DNA from 4 places in the Brassicibacter mesophilus genome. Region 1 is predicted to be linked to each of the others. Evidence: riboswitches for the same ligand, from Rfam matches in the RefSeq annotation. Region 1 holds a riboswitch; each other region holds the start of a gene.
What was found. A riboswitch is a leader RNA that binds a small molecule or an ion and turns the genes downstream of it on or off. The one in region 1 is predicted to bind molybdenum cofactor.
Positions count from the first base shown of each region.

Region 2: it holds a riboswitch for molybdenum cofactor, as region 1 does, so the genes downstream of both, HNR33_RS21010 (ABC transporter substrate-binding protein) here and HNR33_RS10595 (RnfABCDGE type electron transport complex subunit G) in region 1, are expected to answer to the same signal.
Region 3: it holds a riboswitch for molybdenum cofactor, as region 1 does, so the genes downstream of both, HNR33_RS09510 (hypothetical protein) here and HNR33_RS10595 (RnfABCDGE type electron transport complex subunit G) in region 1, are expected to answer to the same signal.
Region 4: it holds a riboswitch for molybdenum cofactor, as region 1 does, so the genes downstream of both, pruA (L-glutamate gamma-semialdehyde dehydrogenase) here and HNR33_RS10595 (RnfABCDGE type electron transport complex subunit G) in region 1, are expected to answer to the same signal.

Region 1 is NZ_JBNPXI010000008.1:71,781-74,940, forward strand. Features, by position in the region: gene HNR33_RS10590 (molybdopterin-dependent oxidoreductase) at 1-779, opposite strand, end outside; gene HNR33_RS10595 (RnfABCDGE type electron transport complex subunit G) at 796-1,317, opposite strand; molybdenum cofactor riboswitch at 1,417-1,540, opposite strand; gene HNR33_RS10600 (V-type ATP synthase subunit D) at 1,617-2,228, opposite strand; gene HNR33_RS10605 (V-type ATP synthase subunit B) at 2,246-3,160, opposite strand, start outside.
Region 2 is NZ_JBNPXI010000033.1:17,535-20,694, reverse strand. Features, by position in the region: gene mobA (molybdenum cofactor guanylyltransferase) at 1-338, shown strand, start outside; gene fdhD (formate dehydrogenase accessory sulfurtransferase FdhD) at 349-1,131, shown strand; molybdenum cofactor riboswitch at 1,100-1,219, shown strand; gene HNR33_RS21010 (ABC transporter substrate-binding protein) at 1,364-2,227, shown strand; gene HNR33_RS21005 (ABC transporter permease) at 2,389-3,078, shown strand; gene HNR33_RS21000 (ABC transporter ATP-binding protein) at 3,080-3,160, shown strand, end outside.
Region 3 is NZ_JBNPXI010000007.1:36,193-39,352, forward strand. Features, by position in the region: gene HNR33_RS09495 (DUF2238 domain-containing protein) at 1-292, shown strand, start outside; gene HNR33_RS09500 (hypothetical protein) at 315-878, opposite strand; gene HNR33_RS09505 (hypothetical protein) at 847-1,581, opposite strand; gene HNR33_RS09510 (hypothetical protein) at 1,586-2,029, opposite strand; molybdenum cofactor riboswitch at 2,122-2,241, opposite strand; gene HNR33_RS09515 (putative Se/S carrier protein) at 2,286-2,561, opposite strand; gene HNR33_RS09520 (sulfurtransferase TusA family protein) at 2,571-2,783, opposite strand; gene yedE (YedE family putative selenium transporter) at 2,776-3,160, opposite strand, start outside.
Region 4 is NZ_JBNPXI010000003.1:43,742-46,901, forward strand. Features, by position in the region: gene HNR33_RS05125 (GerAB/ArcD/ProY family transporter) at 1-572, shown strand, start outside; molybdenum cofactor riboswitch at 950-1,071, shown strand; gene pruA (L-glutamate gamma-semialdehyde dehydrogenase) at 1,244-2,875, shown strand; gene HNR33_RS05135 (ABC transporter substrate-binding protein) at 2,999-3,160, shown strand, end outside.

The DNA.
Region 1 (3,160 bases):
TGTTTTACATGCATTCCTTTAGGCATATCTGGGGATAGAAATAGTGGAGCTTCTTCTCCAGTTACTTTGATATATCCGGTTTTAAATACTTCTGTTGTTTCATTTTTTTCTAGTCCATCACTTGATTTTATGTATATTCTGTCAAAGTTTTTACTATTAACAAATTGTTCCATAATTTCAGCACTCTTTACTGCTTTATCTACACTTTCATAGTATGTATAATCATACTGGTTAAGTATTTGTGTAGCTGTATCAAACACTATTAACTTCTGCGTCTCATCCTTTTCTATGTTCTTTATGATTTCAATTTCACTTAGATTTCTAACCCAATACATTGCTCTTTCATCTGGCACTACTATTCTTATAGGCTTGCTCTTTTCGTCTAACGGCTTTCCATCTATTTCGTATGCCAATATAACATCTCTGCTTTTTAAAACCTCACTAGGAACATCTATAGAGTATCCATCTCCTGCAACTAGTCTTATTCCAGCTAGGTCCTTCTGAGACTTATTGTATTTTTGAAGTATGGTTTCAAATAATGCTCCTGTAGCCTTATATTTCTTCTCTTCTCCACTTGAACTTATGGAAATGACATCCTTCGTCACTGGTTCTACGCTTTTTATTTCTTCTATGTTTAATACTATGACCTCATCCTGTAATCCTGATATAGCTATTATTTCAACATCTCCAACTACATCAATAGGTTCATTGCTCTTTGCACATGCCGCAATGGACAAAGCAAGTATTAAAGACATAATTAATATAACTAGCTTTTTCAAGCTTTTTACCCCCTTTTTATTTATTCATCTTCATATAGTTTGCTAATGAAAGGTTCACTCCGTTTACAACTGCTTCACTGCTTATTGTAGCTCCTGTAACGGCTACTATTTCATTTGGTCTTTCCGCTATTATTTTCACTGTCTTAAGCTGCCTATCTGCATTTTTGTTGTTAAATCTGTCCAGAAACCATTCCTCTGTTATATACCCTCCATATGCTTCTGTCTCATTATGACTTAGAATCTGTATATCTGTAACTTCATCTAAATCCATATCTATACTGGTTATCAGCTTAATGGTCCCTTTGTAACCCTTTACTCTAACAATCTGCACTATCTCTTCATTTTCATTTATAGTATTTAAAGCTTTATATACTCTTATAATATCTCTATTCTCATATTGCTTTAGCCTTGATACATTCTCATATTTGTCATCTAAATCATATGAAGAATATAACTGTATATAGCCAAAAAACAAAGATATACATAGTATGCCTGCTACAATTATAATTATCTGTCTCTTGCCTTTGAAAAAAATCACCCCCAAAAAACAAAAATAGCTTCCTCCATAGTAGAAGAAGCATATAATTTCATAAGCATAAAAATACAGAATGTTTATTATAACATCTGTTGAAAAATTTATGTCTTATTACTATCTCCTTTCCACAACGGGAGGCATGAAAGTTTCCAATCACACCCTGCCGGCTTGTTTACCATAGACTTAAGAATCAACAGGTACTTCAAGCTCGGAGACTTGTGTTTTCTTTTATATTATATTGTTTAAAATATTTTGTCAATATTGTAACAAGTTAACTACAAATCCACAATAACTAGTTAATACTACTTTTTACTTTTGACTCTTTTTAATCGAAAGAAATCCTCCCTTTCTTTTTCTTCAAGAACCTCTTGAATAAATTTTATTTGTGTTGTATACTTTGGAATCTGTATTTTTTCTAGTGCGTTAGCTCTCTTTTGCGTTTTTTCAATCTCCATTGCTAGTTTAAATACTGAATTCTCTATCTCTGCAAGTTCATATATAAGATATTTTACTTCAGTAAACTTAGCTATAGCTGTATCTAAAACTGGATTAGTCCTAAAAAAACCATATTGAGGATCAAGTTTTTCTTTCTCATATATCACCTTAGGAATTTCTACACCCATGACACTTTTTAACAAAATATCAAATTCTTCTTCTTTTGGTATTGAAAGTGAAATTTCTTCTACATTATTTACTCCAAGAGTTATATTTACAAATTCTAAAGCCCTATATGCCTCTTTAAATGTAATCGAAACTCTGTCTTGAACCTCTTTAGCTTTGTCTATAAGAGACATCATCTCTTTTATAAGAACAGTCCTTTTTTTATCTAGCAGCTCAAAGCCTTTTTTTGAGAACTCTAATGAGTTCTTAGCTTTTATAAGGTTCGATTTTGTTGGAGCAGCATTTATAGCCATATAAATACTTCCTTTCGCTATTTGTTTATATACTTCTCTATCAGCTTCGGATCAATTCTGTCTAGCTCTTCAACAGGAAGAATAGATAGTATCTCCCATGCTAAGTCTAACGTATCTTCTATATTTCTATTTTCATCGAAATCCTGATTAATGAACTTAGCTTCAAAAACTCTTCCGAACTCCATGTATTTTCTATCAGTTTCAGAAAGATCATCTTCTCCTATGATTTGAGATAGAGCTCTTACCTCCTGTACCTTCGAATATGACGAAAATAACTGATTTGCAACCTCAGGATGATCTTCACGTGTAAATCCTTCTCCTATTCCATCCTTCATCAGTCTAGAAAGAGACGGTAGAATATTTACTGGTGGATATACGTTTTTCTGATAAAGCTCTCTTCCTAAAACAATCTGACCCTCTGTTATATATCCAGTAAGGTCTGGAACTGGATGTGTGATATCATCATTAGGCATAGTTAAAATAGGTAACAGCGTTATAGAGCCATCTGTATCTTTTAACATTCCTGCTCGCTCATATAATGATGCTAGATCAGAGTAAAGATATCCTGGATACCCTTTTCTGCTAGGTACTTCCTCTCTTGCTGAAGAAACCTCTCTTAGTGCCTCACTATAGCTTGTTATGTCTGTCATTATGACTAATACATGCATGTTTTTTTCAAAAGCTAAATACTCAGCAGCAGTTAATGCACATCTAGGAGTTGTTATTCTCTCTGCTATAGGATCATTTGCATAGTTGACATACATTACTACCCTGTTTAGTGCTTCAGACTCATCAAAGCTTTTTTTAAAGAAATCGGCATCATCATGTTTAACTCCAATGGCTGCAAAAACTATGGCAAAGTCATTATCTGCATCAGAGCTTATTTTTGCTTGCCTTACAATCTGAGCTGCTAACTCATTATGAGGTAACCC
Region 2 (3,160 bases), on a different contig from region 1:
TATACTTTATAGCATGTGACATGCCAAATATAAACTTAGAGTATATTCGTCATGTTAAAGAGAAGTTGAAGTATACTGATTATAAGGCTTGTGTAACTAGATTTGGGGAATGGATAGAGCCGTTTAATTCATTTTATTCAAAGGATATAATCAGGAATATAGAATACTATCTAATGGAAAATAGAAAATCGATTTTCAAGCTGCTGGAAAGATTAGAAGTGTATTATATACCAGAATGGGAAGCAAGAAATTTTAGTCCAAACTGGGATATGTTTCTAAACCTAAACACAAAGGAAGACTTAAACTATTATTTACAAAATATACCTAATATTTATTGAGGATAATGCTATGAATGATATAAAGAATTATGATATATTAAGGTTGAAAAAAGATGAGTATTCATATGAAGAGGATATAGTAGTTGTCGAGCACCCTTTCACTATCTATTTAAATGACAAAGAACTAATAACTCTTTTATGTAGTCCAAAATCACTTGAATACTTAGCCGTGGGTTTTTTAAATTCAGAAGGTTTTCTAAGTTCTTATGATGATATAGAGAACATTAGGATAGATACTGAGAAAGGGATGGCATACGTATATACTAAGAATAAGAGCCTGTTGTCTGAAAAGCTTCACGGCAAAAGAACTATCACAACCGGATGTGGCAAGGGAACAATATTCTATAATGTAATGGATTCATTTAAAACTAAAAAAATCAATAATAGTATTCCTGTAGATATAGAGAATATCAAACGGCTTGTAAAAGAATTTAATAAAAAATCCGAGCTTTTTCTAAATACTGGAGGAGTCCACAGTTGTGCTTTATGCAATAAAGATGAAATGATAGCTTTCGAAGAGGATATTGGTAGGCACAATGCACTAGACAAAATTTTGGGGAAAGCGCTGATAGATCAACTTGATCTGAGTGATAAAATAGTTTTATCAAGTGGAAGGATATCATCAGAAATTTTGATCAAGATAGGAAAAAGGCAGGTTCCAATAATAGTTTCTAGATCTGCACCTACAAGTCTAGCTGTTGATATAGCTAAAGAGTTAAATATAACACTAATAGGTTTTGTAAGAGGAGAAAAAATGAATATCTATACAAATTTTCCGAGCTTTAGCTTCTAAGGTATTATACTATGAAGCCTTAGCCGATGGGTATCGTGAGAAATTGTGATACCTCCCGTAATTGGAAAGGAAGAAATATTCGAAATAAATTATTATATGTTTTATCTGATATTGCTTAAAAATTAAGCTGGATACTAGCATATATATTTTTTTGATAAGAAAACAGTCCTTTCTGGACTGTTTTTTTTGTATACATTTTTATTATAATGTTAATCTAAAGGAGAGTGATTTTTTGAAAAAGCATTTAGCAATTGCATTAAGTTTATTATTGATCGTACTGTCTTTAGCTGGATGTGCTAACAATACACAACAAGAACCGCAACAGCTACAACAGCAGGAAAAAACTACAGGAAGCATTATTTTATCTACAACAACAAGTACAAATGACAGTGGGTTATTAGATTACTTACTGCCAAAGTTTACAGAGAAAACAGGAATAGAAGTAAAGGTTGTTGCAGTTGGAACAGGTAAAGCATTACAAATGGGAAAAGATGGAGATGCAGATATATTGCTAGTTCATGCAAAGGCTTCTGAAGAAGAGTTTGTCAAGGAAGGTCATGGTACTGAAAGAAAAGATGTTATGTACAATGATTTTGTACTTGTTGGACCAAAAGACGATCCAATAAAGCTTAAAGAAAACTATCCTAATGATACATTAGAAGCGTTTAAATCAATATCACAAGCTCAAGGTAAGTTTGTTTCAAGAGGAGATGATTCTGGAACGCATAAAAAAGAGCTGGCAATATGGAAAGAAGCAGGAATTGAGCCATCAGGCCAATGGTATATATCAGCAGGAAGTGGAATGGCTGATGTATTAAAAATTGCAAGTGAAAAAGCAGCATATACTATGACAGACAGGGCTACATATTTAAGTCTTAGAGATACACTTGACTTAGATATAGTTGTAGAAAATGATAACAGATTATTTAATCAATATGGTATAATACCGGTAAATCCAGATAAAAATGATAAAATCAATGCAGAAGGTGCTAAAGTATTCATGGATTGGATGTTATCTGAAGAAGGACAAAGTTTAATTGGGGAATATGGCAAGGAAAAGTATGGTATGCCTCTTTTTATACCTAACGCTAAATAGTAGATTGCTCATTTGATATATTGTAAAATAGTAAAGATTTTGGGTTTTGTTTTGCTCAAAATCTTTACTATATATAATCTTTTTTTGTATAACTGTAATAGTTAGCTAGTATCAAAATAGATTTTTATATTGAACTTGATTATTTAAAAAGGGGATAAAATATGGATTATATAGCTCAGGGAGTAAAAGAAGCAATAAAACTGTTAGTAACCTTTGATAAGGAAGTATATAAGATTATATTATTATCTCTTTTTGTGTCATCAGTTTCAACACTAATATCATCAATTATTTCTATACCGACAGGAGTGTATCTTGGCATAAAAAATTTTAAGGGCAAGAGGATGTTTTCCAGATTTCTATATACTTCTATGAGCATTCCTTCGGTAATAGTTGGTCTTGTTGTGGCTATCATATTGTCAAGAAGAGGGCCATTAGGCTTTCTTGATCTTTTGTATACTCCGTCAGCTATGATAATTGCTCAAACAATTTTAATTATGCCATTAATACTAGGGTTAACGTATAATCTTGCTAAAAACAGGGGAAGTGAAATTGGAAAAATAGGTACAACATTAGGTGCAACTAAAATTGATATAATAATACTTATTATGAGAGAATTAAAAATTGATATTTTTATGAATGTGGTTACAGCATTCTCAAGAGCGATTTCCGAGGTTGGAGCAGTTATGATAGTTGGAGGAAACATAAAGGGACATACAAGAGTTATAACAACATCTATTGCTATGTCTAATTCAATGGGCGACTACCCTAAGGCAATAGCATTAGGGATTGTTCTATTAATAATATCATTTTTAGTAAATAGCTTAATCTACTCATATAACGGGGAGGATTAGCATGAACATTTCATTATATAGTATAAAAAAATATTATGGTGATAAGGTAGCACTAGATATTGATAATCTAAGCATTAGACAA
Region 3 (3,160 bases), on a different contig from region 1:
ACATTTATTAGGTTCTTTTTCCTTTTCTTTATTTTACTATTCAATATTATGTTCATTATTTAATTTTAAAGCAAATTCAAGGGGATTGATATTCATCATTGTTGCTTCACTAGGTATATCTGGAGGAGTATTTTTTGAAGTTATAGAGTTTACTTTAGATGAGCTATTTAACAGTAATAATCAACATGGATTAATAGATACTGATCTAGACATTATATTTAATATAATTGGTTCAATATTAGCAGGCTTATTTATGTCATATAAAAATAACAAAAAAAGAAGAAGCCAGTAACATATTCTAGCTACTGTAAATGCTACTGACTGTTAGTTCTATCATGTAATTTAATTCTTTCATAAATAAAATAAGCTATAACTCCACCAATAAAGCCAAACACCAGATGATTAACTGTTGCTATCTTAATTCCTAATAATAGAAAACCTCTAGGTAAATCAAATATTATTCCTAATATATAGTTTACTAATAACTTTGTCCAGTGTGCAAAAGCAGCAACTACACCTACTAATAACAGCTTTCTAGACTTATGTGATACAAAGCAAAATATCAAATCAACAGTTACACCAGGAAGAAAATACTTAAAAAATACAAAAGGACCTTCTTTTCCTAATCCAAACATTACTGCTAATATTCCTGCTATTGTCCCTGCTAATATTCCTGACATGCCCTTGTTATATCTTAAGCAGCAAAACATGAGTATTGCCATCCATATCGCACCTGAGTGCCCTGGGATATTTAATGGTATCTTTATTATTAACTTTGAAATTGCAATAAGAGCTCCACAAAATGTAACTGCTATTGTCTCTTTAAGTGATAATCCCCATAAATACTTAATATCTCTCTTTAATCCTACTTCTTTCAAGAATTCTCCACTCCCCTTTAGTATCTGAGACTTTTGATACTAACAGTGTAGGTACGCCCTTTAACATAACAGGTCTGAACCAGTCTCCTACATCAACCATATCATCCATCTCTGGTGAAAGCCCATCTTCTGTCACAATACGTTCAACACCACTCTTTTCTAATATTTCTCTAGCTGAATAGACTCCTTCCATGTCTCTAATACCTTTTAGCCATACAAATCTTCCATCATTACCTGATTTTCTTAACCCTACAGCTGCAAGTGCGCCGATTATACCGTCATTTGTACCTCCATGACCTGATAGATGGATATCAAATTTTTCTGCTAGATAAGCAGCTTTTTGCTGTTTCAGTACTTCACATTTTGCACTATTTCCAAATGCTATTATTTCATCAGTAATTTCTATACTTTCTGATATACAAAGTCCTGGATCAGAACCTTCTGCACACTCTCTTATTAAAAATTCACTGCAAAGCTTTATTAGCTCGTCCATGTCACAGTATTCATTATACAAGCCTATGCAAAGGGAACTATTGTGAGAAGTATACGGTATGTCTTTGGAAACAAAAAGCTGATGCCTAGTAATCCCAGTTATCTCCCCCCAATTATTGTCACTAAGCTCTTTTGCTAACATACGAGCTCTATATCCTGTTCCTCTTGTATTAAGGTTATCTGTATCATCAATTGCTATGTAAATCAACACATTATCACTCCTCTACAACAATCTTGATTATATCTTTAACCCAATCTTTTTTAGAAATCGCGTGTGTAGCTAGCTTAACAGTGCCATGATTTGTAATATCAAGTAAAGTTTCTTCATCTACTTGCTCTCTAGATAAATCTGCCTCTGTCCTCCATGCTCCTACAAATGTTATATTTGAAAAGTCATTTATCCCTGAATCTTTAAGAACATCTAACACTGATGGTCCTTCTTCTGTCTTTCCTTCTGCTTCCATAGTTTTTTTATCCATCGCATTTATATCTTCTATTGTATAACTCTTCATGAGCTTTTCGTTTAACATTACTTTCACAGTATAATCCTCAATTTCTCTACCTTCACCTTTATTTCCGTTTCCTGCTGAGCTTTGAGAACAGGCTGTCAAGCTAATCACTAATAGAAAAATAATTAAAAATAAGTTTCTTTTTTTCAAATCATCTACCTCCATTTTTAAAAATAAAACTGCTCTTTCTTCAGCGGAAAGAGCAGTATGATTTATAGTAGCATAATAATAAGCAAGTTTTATATAATCAAGCTATTTCTCCTTTCCACTTAGGGAGGCATCATCATTTCTAACAATACCCTATCGGTCTGTTTCCATAGTACAATACATTAGGTGTTACAGACTCGGAGCATATTTTTAACTTGATTATATTATACACTAATTCAGTATGTCAACAAAGCTATTATTATTCCTTGGATTTAAGAAACTTTGAAAACCAAGTGTTATTCTTTTTATTTTCTATCTTATGAACTTCGTCGATTTCTATATGAAATTTATTACAGATATCTAAAATATCATCTTGCATTTCACATGGAAATTCTGCTGCTGTTCCACAACTTGAGCTAACTTGTCTTGGAACAGGCATTAATTTTACGTTTATATTTTGCTGCTTTAATTCTTTTTCAAAGTTTAATGCATGATTTGTTGTATGAAATGTCACTATACAATAGTACTGATTCAATTATCTCACCTATTTTCTAATAGTTAAACAAAAATCATCTTCATTTTCTTTTACATCAACCTTTAATCCTTGGCCAGTTGCATATCTTTTTATATTCTCAACTGCAACCATTGCATCAACTAGCACTTCTAATACATCTGAATTATTTTCTTCCATAGCTCTTTTAGTCATAATAACTGGTTCGGGACAAGATCTTCCTCTAGCATCAACTATATTAGACATTAGCTTGACCTCCCTCTTTTTGAATAAGTACTTTTCTGTTTTTATTTACACTTGAAATAACAGATACTGCTATAGCAATAACAGCAATGAACCCTATTATTACAGCAATTTTACCATTTGCAGGCACTCCTTTTGGACTTGCTGCTAATCCAAAGTTATGTGCAAACGCAGCTCCAACTATAAGTCCTAATATAGTAACTGCTGCATCTGTATCGCCTTCTCCAGCTAGTATTGTTTGTCTAAGAGGACATCCTCCTAATAATACTGCAGTTAATCCAACTAATGCCATACCTAAAAAGTTCCAAACATGATCTGCATGAGCTATAGGTTGGCCTTCAAAGCCTATTTTGAAGGTTTCAAAGTTAAAGATCAAATTA
Region 4 (3,160 bases), on a different contig from region 1:
TTAAGACAATTATGGAAGGCGCCACTTCTACATTTTCATTTCCGTTTGCTGAAATAATAGTATTTACAATGGCTTTTCCTAACTTTAGCAATAAAAAATCCACCTATAAAGTGTATATGATGGGATTGGCTGGCGGTGCTATAGGAGTACTGTTAAATTCAGTAACAAATATCTTTACAATAGGCGAAGGTGCTGCTATGATTGAATTCTATCCAACATACACTGCTATTTCTACATTGAGAATTGGCAATTTTCTACAAAGAATAGAAGTAATTGCTGCACTTGTATTTACCTTGGGAGGATTTATTAAATTAAGCATTTATTTATTAGCTGCTTGTAATGGAATAAGTAAACTGTTTGGGTGTAAGGATTACAGATTTCTAGTAGTACCTATTGGGCTTTTGTTTGCTAATTTAGCCTATCTAGTATTTGATAGTGCAATGTCTTATCTTGAATGGGATACTAAAATATGGAAATATTATGCGTTTACTTATCAAGTAATATTGCCTGTTATGATACTTATTGCTGCAAAATCAAAAAAGAGAAAGACAGAGAAGAACTTAGCTAATTAAAACCCCACGAGTATTCTACTAGTGGGGTTTTAATTCATTTGAAAGATACTTATTAAACATCTTTGTTTTTTAAGAGAAAGGTAAAATACTTAGGTAATATATGAATGAATACTATCCTTCTTAGTATTTACCAAATCCTCCGCCATAGCAGCTACAGAATAAAACAACTAGTAATAAGAAAAAGAATAGTAATTCACTACCTATACCACCATATCCTCCACATTGACCTTCAGCCATGAAAGTACCTCCTTTTAAATTGATTACCTATTTCTAAGGTTAATATATACTATGTTTATGTGCACAATACTGTGATTGTCCTTTCAACATATATTTTTGAAAATTTGACATAATATAAAATTTGCTATAATATTCAGATATATCGAGATTTACTCCGAGTTTTTTTTCCTGTGGATATATTATTTATGGAAGAAAGACCGATAGGGTATAGTTGGAAACGGGTATGCCTCCCATTGTGGAAAGGAGTTAATGCTCATATCGGATTAATATCATAGGTTTATATATTATTGCTTATAATAGTTGTGATATTGTTTTTATGAGTAGAATTTTGAAATAAAGTATCATGCATTCTGCTTACTAATGTATATAGAAAATAACTCTATGGGAATACCTTCCAATAGTCGATTTCTAGATTGATAAAGGGGGTATAAAAAATGAGCAATGGTTTCTTTAAAATCAAAGAACCAGCTAATGAGATTGTAAGGGAGTACGCACCAGATAGTGAAGAAAGAGCTAAGCTTAAAGTAAAACTAATGGAGCTTAAAAACCAAGAGATCGAGATTCCTCTTATTATAGGAGGAAAAGAGGTAAAAACAGGGAATATAGGATATTGTACTATTCCTCATGAGCATAAGCATATACTTGCTAAATACCATATTGCTGGAAAGAAAGAATTGGAGATGGCCATAGCAGCTTCTTTTGAAGCCAAGAAAAATTGGCAGGAAATGTCTTGGGAGCATAGATCCTCAATTTTTCTTAAAGCAGCTGAATTAATATCAGGCCCTTGGAGAGCCACTATGAATGCTGCCACAATGTTAGGTCAAAGTAAAACTGCTTATCAAGCAGAAATTGATTCAGCATGTGAATTAATTGACTTTCTAAGATTTAATGTGTATTTTGCTCAAAGCATATATGAAGACCAACCTATATCGACTAAAGAGATATGGAATAGAATAGACTATAGACCACTTGAAGGGTTTGTACTAGCAATAACTCCATTTAATTTCACTGCTATTGGAGGCAATCTTGCAGTGGCACCTGCTATTCTTGGAAATGTAGTTAATTGGAAGCCAGCGTCAACAGCCGTATATTCTAATTATTTTGTAATGAAGCTTCTTCAAGAAGCTGGGCTGCCAGATGGAGTGATAAATTTCATTCCTAGCAGTGGAAATGATATTGCAAAGTACATGATGGATAGTGAGCACCTTGCAGGTATCCATTTTACGGGCTCAACAAAGGTCTTTAACACAATGTGGAAACAAGTGGCTGATAATCTTGATAAGTATAAAAGCTATCCTAGACTTGTAGGAGAAACAGGAGGTAAAGATTTTATATTTGTACATAAATCCGCTGATATTAATGCTTTGACTACTGCATTGATTCGAGGGGCTTTTGAATATCAGGGGCAAAAATGCTCAGCAGCTTCTAGGGCATATATTCCCAAAAGCATGTGGACAGATTTAAGAGAAAAAATATTAGAAGAAATGAAGACCATAAAAATAGGTAGTGTTGAAGATTTTACTAACTTTATGGGTGCTGTAATCGATAAGAAGGCTTTTAACAATATTAAATCATATATAGAATACGCAGAAGATGCTTCTGATGCTGATATACTCTATGGTGGAAAATGTGATGATTCTATTGGATATTTTATTGAACCGACAATAATTGTAACTAGTAATCCTAAATTTAAAACCATGAGTGAAGAAATATTTGGACCTGTTCTTACTTTATATATTTACGAAGATGAAAAATTTGAAGAAACTTTAGCGATTTGTGATACTACTTCTCAGTATGGATTGACAGGTGCAGTTTTTGCTCAGGATAGAAGTGCAATACTTACAATGGAGCGTCTATTAGGTTATACAGCTGGAAACTTTTATATAAATGATAAACCTACTGGAGCAGTAGTTGGACAACAACCCTTTGGAGGGGCAAGAAGCTCAGGAACAAATGATAAAGCAGGAAGCAAGTTAAATATGATGAGATGGATAAATCCGAGAACTATAAAAGAAACCTTTAATCCTTCAAAGTCATATGGCTACGTTTTTATGCAAGATAAATAGTGTTTGTTCTTATTCAGTATATAAAGACGAAAAGGATCTCAATATTGAGATCCTTTTCGTTTTCTTACATATCAAATAGTACTACTTATTAGTGTTATAATAAGTAAAAGGAGGAAGTCAATTATGGAGTCAGTTCAAAGAAAAAAAATTATTTCATTAGTCCCTTCTATTACTGAGATTATTTACTATTTAGGACTAGAAGAACAGCTTGTAGGTGTTACAGAACACTGTAATTACCCTAGGGAAGCTGTAAATAAAGAGAAAATTGGAACATTTGGCAAACCA